2 regions of the Clostridium pabulibutyricum genome follow, and region 1 is predicted to be linked to the other one. Evidence: predicted binding sites of a transcription regulator. Region 1 holds the regulator's gene; the other holds the start of a gene.
What was found. The regulator Rex, encoded in region 1, represses fermentation and respiration genes when NADH is low (regulators of the CRP and FNR family bind a similar motif). The targets are predictions, from matches to a motif close to ATTGTTAANNNNTTAACAAT.
Positions count from the first base shown of each region.

Region 2: AC4CVH_RS10630 (acetyl-CoA C-acetyltransferase) is a predicted target of Rex. The motif match lies at 2,706-2,725, and genes of this name have one in related genera.

Region 1 is NZ_JBZAYZ010000007.1:90,960-95,181, forward strand. Features, by position in the region: gene AC4CVH_RS09225 (ABC-F family ATP-binding cassette domain-containing protein) at 1-1,326, opposite strand, end outside; gene AC4CVH_RS09230 (redox-sensing transcriptional repressor Rex) at 1,604-2,236, shown strand; gene AC4CVH_RS09235 (short-chain-enoyl-CoA hydratase) at 2,434-3,213, shown strand; gene AC4CVH_RS09240 (acyl-CoA dehydrogenase) at 3,269-4,222, shown strand, end outside.
Region 2 is NZ_JBZAYZ010000009.1:42,942-47,163, forward strand. Features, by position in the region: gene AC4CVH_RS10620 (F0F1 ATP synthase subunit A) at 1-621, opposite strand, end outside; gene AC4CVH_RS10625 (ATP synthase subunit I) at 627-995, opposite strand; gene AC4CVH_RS10630 (acetyl-CoA C-acetyltransferase) at 1,416-2,597, opposite strand; gene wecB (non-hydrolyzing UDP-N-acetylglucosamine 2-epimerase) at 2,784-3,950, opposite strand; gene AC4CVH_RS10640 (MraY family glycosyltransferase) at 3,994-4,222, opposite strand, start outside.

The DNA.
Region 1 (4,222 bases):
ATCATCTCCGGTAAATAAAAAGGCAGCCAGTGCATTTCTTACTTCTGTCGTTGTAAGTTTGGGAAATGTATCCCAGACTTCATCTATGACGGTTTTATCCATGTTCAAGTTTGATTGTTCCTGATCATAATATCCTATAAATACATTTTTACCAATGGAACAAATTCCATCATATTTATCTATTTCGTTCATTATAATTCTGAAAATTGTAGTTTTTCCTCTGCCATTTTCACCAAGTACGGCAGTTCTTTCACCTTTTTTTATATCAAAATTTACATTTGAAAATAATTTGATGTCATCAAAGCTTTTTCCAAGATTTTCTATATGAAGAACATCGTTTCCGCTTTTTATCTGTGCAGTAAAATTGACATTTCTCAATTTAGGTGCTTTATCTGGGGCATCCAGTCTTTCAATTTTATCCAACCTTTTTTGACGACTTTCTGCAGCTTTTATACTTTTTTCCCGATTAAAAGACCTGTATTTTTCAATTACGGCTTCCTGTCGTTTTATTTCAGCTTGTTGTATGTTGTAAGCTTTGAGCTGAGTTTCATAATTTTTTTGACTCAATTCTATAAACTTTGAGTAGTTTCCGTTATAAAAATTCATATGACCATTTATTAATTCCATAGTTTGGAAAGTTACAGAATCCAGGAAGTATCTGTCATGGGATATTAAAATTACTGTTCCCTTGTAGCTTTTTAGGTATTCTTCAAGCCATTCTATTGCATCCAGATCAAGGTGGTTTGTTGGTTCATCAAGAAGTAATATATTTGGTTTTATAAGAAGAAGTTTGCAAAGTGCAACTCTTGTCTTCTGACCGCCGCTCAGAAGATTTATTTCCTTGTCAAAGTCAATTTCAAAGAACCCGAGTCCCTTGAGTACCCTGCTTATTTCGGCTTTATATGTATAACCACCTCTGTTTACATATAGTTCGGAATAAGTTGCATAATCATTTATCAGTTTATTTTGGTAAGATTCGTTGTTTTTATCATAGGGTTGATTCATCAAGTTTTCCAGCTTGGAAAGTTTGTTCTCTATATCTATAATATCTTTAAATACAACAAGCATTTCATCATAAATTGTGTTTGATGATTTCAAGGACAGATGCTGTGCTAGATATCCTGTGGTCTTTGCTTTGTCTATATACAGATCACCGCCATCTTGTTCCAATTCACCTGTTAGTATTTTGAACAAAGTAGATTTGCCGGCGCCGTTTGGCCCTATTAATCCTACTTTGTCACCTTCATTTATGTTAAAGGTAACATTATTTAATATAACATCTTCGCCGTAGCTCTTATGAATATTTTTACAGCTTAAAATTATCATAGTAAGACACCATCCTTAACGTATATATTTTACTATTTATATATAAAATTTTGTAGTGCTTTTTAAAATAATTATATAATTTTGATGTGTTGCATACATTATTAGTACTGCAAAATCAATAAATAAAGAGATTAGACTATTGACATCTTATAGACATAAATAATACTATTAAATAGGAAAGTATAGTAAAATGATGCAATTTGGGATTTATGAAATTAAAACATATTATAAATAGTAAATAACAAATAGTAAATTAAAACAAATAAGAGGTGCAGTTATGGACAAGAAAAAAAACATATCAATGGCAGTTATAAAGAGACTTCCCAAATATCATAGATACTTGGGATATCTTGTAAGAAATGATGTTGATAGAATATCTTCTAAAGAGTTAAGCGAAACTATAGGATTTACAGCATCACAAATAAGGCAGGATCTTAATTGTTTTGGAGATTTCGGCCAGCAGGGATATGGATACAATGTGAGTGAGCTATATAATGAAATAATGAACATACTGGGGCTCAGCAAAATTTATAATACGGCAATAATTGGTGCTGGAAATATAGGTCAAGCTTTAGCAAATTATACTAGATTTGAGAAACTTGGCTTTAAGCTTCAAGTTATTTTTGATATAAACCCTAAGCTTGTAGGTATTAAAATAAGGGATATTGAAATAAAAGATATTGATTATCTTTATGATTATATTAAAGAAAATGTCATAGATATAGGAATAATATGCGTTCCAAGTAATAATGCCCAAAAAGTATGTGATGTCCTGGTTAAGAATGGAGTTAAAGGAATATGGAATTTCGCTCCTGTTGATCTTGTGGTTCCTGATGATGTAAAGGTTGAAAATGTTCATTTAAGTGATAGTTTGCTTACACTCACGTGTCTTTTAAATGAGATTGAATAGGTAAATTTTTAATATATTTCAATAAAAATGTATAAATAAATATTTTTTTATGATTATTATTGAAATATAGAAATTCAGAGTATATAATAATAGTTGAAGCTTGTGCTTCAACTATTATTATAACTAAACTTGTGATATTATTAACAATGATTTGTTAAAAAGTATTATAAGAATAAAGGTTGTTGGGAGGATTCGGTATGGATTTTAAGAATGTTATTTTTGAGAAAGAAGAAAAGATAGCAACGCTTACCATTAACAGACCTAAAGCATTAAATGCGCTTAACTCGGAAACGCTAACTGAAATCGATTGTGTTGTCGATCAGGTAGCTGCTGATGACGAGATACTTGCATTGATAATTACAGGTGCTGGAAAATCTTTTGTCGCAGGAGCAGACATATCAGAAATGAAAGATTTGAATGCTGCTGCAGGAAGAAAGTTTGGAATTTTGGGAAACAACGTATTTAAAAAGTTGGAGAATCTTGAGAAACCTGTTATTGCAGCTGTAAATGGATTTGCATTAGGAGGAGGTTGTGAGCTATCTTTAGCATGTGATATAAGAATAGCTTCTTCAAAGGCTAAATTTGGACAACCAGAATCTGGACTTGGAATTACGCCCGGTTTTGGAGGAACTCAGAGACTTCCTAGACTGGTAGGAACAGGAGTGGCTAAAGAGCTGATATATACTGCAAAGATGATAAAAGCAGATGAAGCTTTTAGAATTGGTCTTGTAAACAAAGTAGTAGAACCAGATGCTCTTTTAGATGAAGTAAAATCACTTGCAAATCAGATAGTTGCAAATGCACCAATAGCTGTTAAATTGTGTAAGGCAGCTATAAACAAGGGAATACAAACTGATATAGTTACAGGTACTTCATATGAATCAGAAGTATTTGGAGAATGTTTTGCTACAGAGGATCAAAAAGAGGGAATGGGTGCTTTCTTGGAAAAAAGAGATAAGACATTCATGAATAAATAGATTCGCTAGGTAATTATTAGATTCGCTAGGTAATTATTAGAGGAGGTAAAAATATATGGATTTTACACTAACCAGGGAACAAGAATTTGTAAAGCAAATGGTGAGGGAATTTACGGAAAATGAAGTTAAGCCTTTAGCTTCCGAAATAGATGAAACAGAAAGATTCCCAAGAGAAACAGTAGACAAAATGGCTAAATACGGTATGATGGGAATACCTTTTCCAAAAAAATATGGTGGAGCAGGTGGAGATACTCTTTCCTACATAATAGCAGTAGAAGAGCTTTCAAAAGCTTGTGGTACAACAGGCGTTATTTTGTCGGCACATACATCTCTTTGCGCATCACTTCTTGAACAATTCGGTAATGAAGATCAAAAACAAAAATATTTGGTTCCACTAGCAAAAGGTGAAAAAATAGGTGCATTTGGACTTACTGAACCTAATGCAGGTACTGATGCGTCAGGACAACAGAGTTTGGCTGTCCTTGAGGGAGATCATTATGTACTTAATGGGCAGAAAATATTTATAACAAATGGTGGAGTTGCAGATGTATTTGTAGTATTTGCAATGACTGACAGAAGCAAAGGAAATCATGGAATATCCGCATTCATACTTGAAAAGGGAATGCCTGGATTTTCAATTGGAAAACTTGAGAATAAAATGGGTATAAGAGCTTCATCAACTACTGAACTTATATTTGAAGATTGTATTGTTCCAAAAGAAAACCTTGTCGGCAGAGAAGGAAAGGGCTTTGGAATAGCAATGAAAACTCTTGATGGAGGAAGAATTGGAATCGCAGCTCAGGCACTTGGAATAGCAGAAGGTGCACTTGGTGAAGCCATTGAATATATGAAAGAGAGAAAACAGTTTGGAAGATCACTTAACAGATTCCAGGGACTTGCATGGACTGTTGCAGATCTTGATACAAAGATACAGGCAGCAAAATATCTAGTATATAAGGCTGCTTTAAACAAGGATGCACATGTACCTTATACTGTAGATGCAGCAAGA
Region 2 (4,222 bases), on a different contig from region 1:
CATACCATCAAACATATCAAAGAAAAAATGCAGTGGTATTGGAATTACAAATGCAGCAATATGACTTAAGTATACCAGCAATTCATACAGAAGCCCAAGTATTATAGATCCTACAAGCATGTTACAAAACAACCTCAGGCAAAGTGAAATTGGAAGTGTGAATTTTTCAAGAAGATTCATTGGAAGCATCATCGGAAATGGACTTACAAGCTCCTTAGCATATCCTTTGACTCCAACTTTCATAAATGCATTTGCATTTATAACTACAAAACTGATTATTGCAAAACCAGCTGTTACATTAATATCTTTTGTTGAAGGTTCAATTCCAACAAGGCCGGTTAAATTCAGGAATAGTAGAAAAATCCCCATAGTTCCTATAAATGGAACGAAGCTTTTATACTTATCCCCCATATTTTGATGAATCAAATCATAAATAAATCCCACTACCATTTCTATTATACTTTGTCTTTTGCTTGGCACTTTCTTTAAATTCCTGGTTAATATTAAAGCCAATACAATTACTATGGCCATAATAACCCATTGCGTGACAATACTTGTACTTACACCAAAAGTATGGTTTAACAAAGTAAAAGAAAACACCACACTGGGATCTAAATTCATAGGTATCACCCCTTCCTGATTTTTTTAGTCAGCAATCCATTTAGAATAACAGCAACATAATGAAAGCTGTATCCAACTATAAAAGCTATAAAGTTATATTTATTATTACTATATAGCAATAATACAATACAAATTGTAATAACTATTCTAACAGCTGAGGATATCATAATCCACAGCTTTCCTTTTCCAGCAGCCAATATACTACCAGTTGTTACCGCGTTGGCAACAAAATTTACAAACGCTACAGACAATCCTATGACTAGAGCAAAAGTATAATTTGTAAAAAACATGAGACACAAAATTCCAATTGCGATTCCAATAAAAATATCAATTTTCAATACATTGGTTAAAATCAACTTAATCTGTTTCTCCAAACAACACTCACCTACTGTCAGTTAAATGAAATTCTCTAAATTTTAAATTTAATTAAAATCTATAACAAACATTATATAACTAAATTCGATTATAGTAGCAACATCATATTCGAACATTTTAAGTGATTTATAGTAAATAGCGCTTATTTGCTCATATTATATATAAAAATGTTAGATTTATCTCCGTAATTCTTTCATTTTAAATTCATTAAAATAAAAGCAAATAAAAAATCAAGTTTTTTATTTACTATTGATAACTAATCGTTTTCTTTATTTTTATTTGGAATACTTTATATCCATATATATATAAACTATATATTTTATTCTAAATTTTTAAAAATAAGTATATTAATTTTTTCTAAAAAAAAATTAATAAATGGGAATACTTAAAGTTCCCATTTATTAATTTTAATCTTCAAATTATCTTTCTACTATCAAAGCAGTACCCATTCCACCGCCTATGCACAATGTAGCCAATCCATATTTTGAATCTCTCTTCTGCATTTCATAAAGAAGAGTAACAAGTATTCTTGCTCCAGATGCTCCAATTGGATGTCCTAAAGCAACAGCTCCACCATTTACATTTACTTTACTCATATCAAATTTCAAATCTTTAGCAACTGCAAGACTCTGTGCTGCAAATGCTTCATTTGCTTCTATAACATCCATGTCATCTACAGTCAGATTTGATTTCTCAAGTGCCTGTTTAGTAGCATAGAAAGGTCCATATCCCATTATTCTAGGATCAAGTCCCTTTGTACCATAAGAAACTATTTTAGCAAGTGGTTTTATTCCAAGTTCTTTTGCTTTGTCTGCACTCATAACTACTATTGCTGCTGCTGCATCATTTACACCTGATGCATTACCTGCTGTTACTGTTCCGCCGTCCTTCTTAAATGCAGGTCTTAATTTTGAAAGTGTCTGTGCTGTTGTTCCAAATCTAGGGAATTCATCAGTATCAAATACTATGTCGCCTTTTTTTCTATCATGTATAGTTACAGGTACTATTTCATCCTTGAATCTTCCACTCTTTATTGCTTTTTCTGCCTTCTGCTGTGATGATGCTGAGAATTCATCCTGCATTTCTCTTGTAATTCCCCATTTTTCAGCTACATTTTCAGCAGTCATTCCCATATGATAATCATAAAATGCATCCCAAAGTCCGTCTTTTACCATTTCATCTACTATTTTACCGTCGAACATTCTCTGTCCCCATCTAGTAGTTGGAAGTACATATGGAGCCGCTGACATGTTTTCCATTCCACCTGCTATGATTATATCATCATCACCAGCTTTTATTATCTGAGCTGCCAAACTTACTGATCTCAATCCTGATCCACAAACTTTGTTAAGTGTAAAAGCTGGAACTTCCTTTGGAATTCCTGATTTTATAAGAGCTTGCCTTGCTGGATTTTGTCCAAGTCCTGCCTGCAATACATTTCCCATTATAACTTCGTCTACATCTTCTGGTTTGATATTTGCTCTTTTGATTGCCTCTTTTATAACTATAGCGCCCAAGTCAGTCGCAGGAATGCTCTTCAAGCTTCCTCCAAATTTACCTATAGCCGTTCTAGCTGCACTTGCGATAACTACTTCTCTCATGATTCATCCTCCTATATTCTCTATTTAAATTTAATAATTATAAACATTTTATATAAGTATCTTGTTAACAATTTCATTATACCCGATAATTAAAATTTTATCAATATTTTTGTTAAAAAAAAGACAATGTTTTTTAACAAAATACAGCTGGAAATCATTTCCTCCAGCTATGTTCTGTAAACCCAGCTATTTATTATTTCTAAGATAATCAAAATCTTTGTATCTTCCCTTTTCGATATCAAAATACTCAAGTATGGCATCAACAATTCTTACAGACGCCTTTCCATCTCCATAGGGGTTGATCGCCCTGCTCATTTTATCGTATTCAATTTGTGACCTGATGAGTTTGTTTGCATTTTGAATTATAACTTCCTTTGACGTACCCACTAGTTTAACCGTCCCAGCTTCAACTGCTTCAGGTCTCTCGGTTACACTCCTGAGGACAAGTACCGGTTTTCCAAGATGTGGTGCCTCCTCCTGAAGTCCACCTGAATCAGTCATAACCATATAGCATTTATTCATGAGATTATGAGTCTCATCAGTGTCAAGAGGGGGAAGCAGATGTATCCTTTCCTGACCTTCAAGCATCTTGTATACAACATTTCTTACAATTGGATTCAGATGAACTAGATATATAAGTTCCACATCCTCATTATCCTCTACAATCTTTCTAAGAGCCTCACATATGTTTTGTATCCCCTCACCCCAGTTTTCTCTTCTATGGGCTGTTACCATTATAACCTTTTTAGTTTTATAATCTATTTCATTCAATTCATTATTGTTAAATTCATAACCGTCATCAACGGTTACATTCATTGCATCTATAACCGTATTTCCTGTTACATAAATGTTTTGTTCAGATACTCCTTCTTTTAGAAGGTTATGCTTTGAATTCAATGTAGGAGAGAAATGAAGGTCAGCCATAGCTCCTGTAAGTTTTCTATTCATTTCTTCAGGAAACGGAAAATATTTATTATACGTTCTGAGTCCGGCTTCAACATGACCTACTTTAATCTTTTTGTAAAAGGCTGCAAGCGCCCCTGCAAATGTTGTCGTAGTATCTCCATGAACAAGCACAAGATCCGGTTTAACAGTTTCAAATACTTTTTCAAGTCCCTCAAGAACTCTCGTCGTTATTCCTGTAAGAGTTTGTTTTTTCTTCATTATATTCAAATCAAAATCAGGATCTATACTAAACAAAGCAAGAACTTGGTCCAGCATTTGTCTGTGCTGTGCTGTAACGCAAACTTCGTTATGTATACATTCCCTGCTTTCAAGTTCTTTCACAAGTGGGGCCATTTTTATTGCCTCAGGTCTAGTCCCAAATATAGTAATGGTTTTTAACTGTTTCATATAATATTCCCCCATCTTTAAGGATTGATTTTCATAAAAATATTTATTCTCTGTGTTTGAAAAACCCGGCTTTCCACGCTATCAAAATAAGCACTATGATTACTCCTCCCAGAACAAGATATGACCTCTGTGGATTTATCTCCATTGCAATTACAGAAAGACTTCCAAGTATAGCGCTTATTAAATATATTACTGCAACTGCCTGCCGCTGTGTAAGACCCATATCCAGCAGTCTGTGATGAAGATGTCCCCTGTCTGCCGACATAATAGGT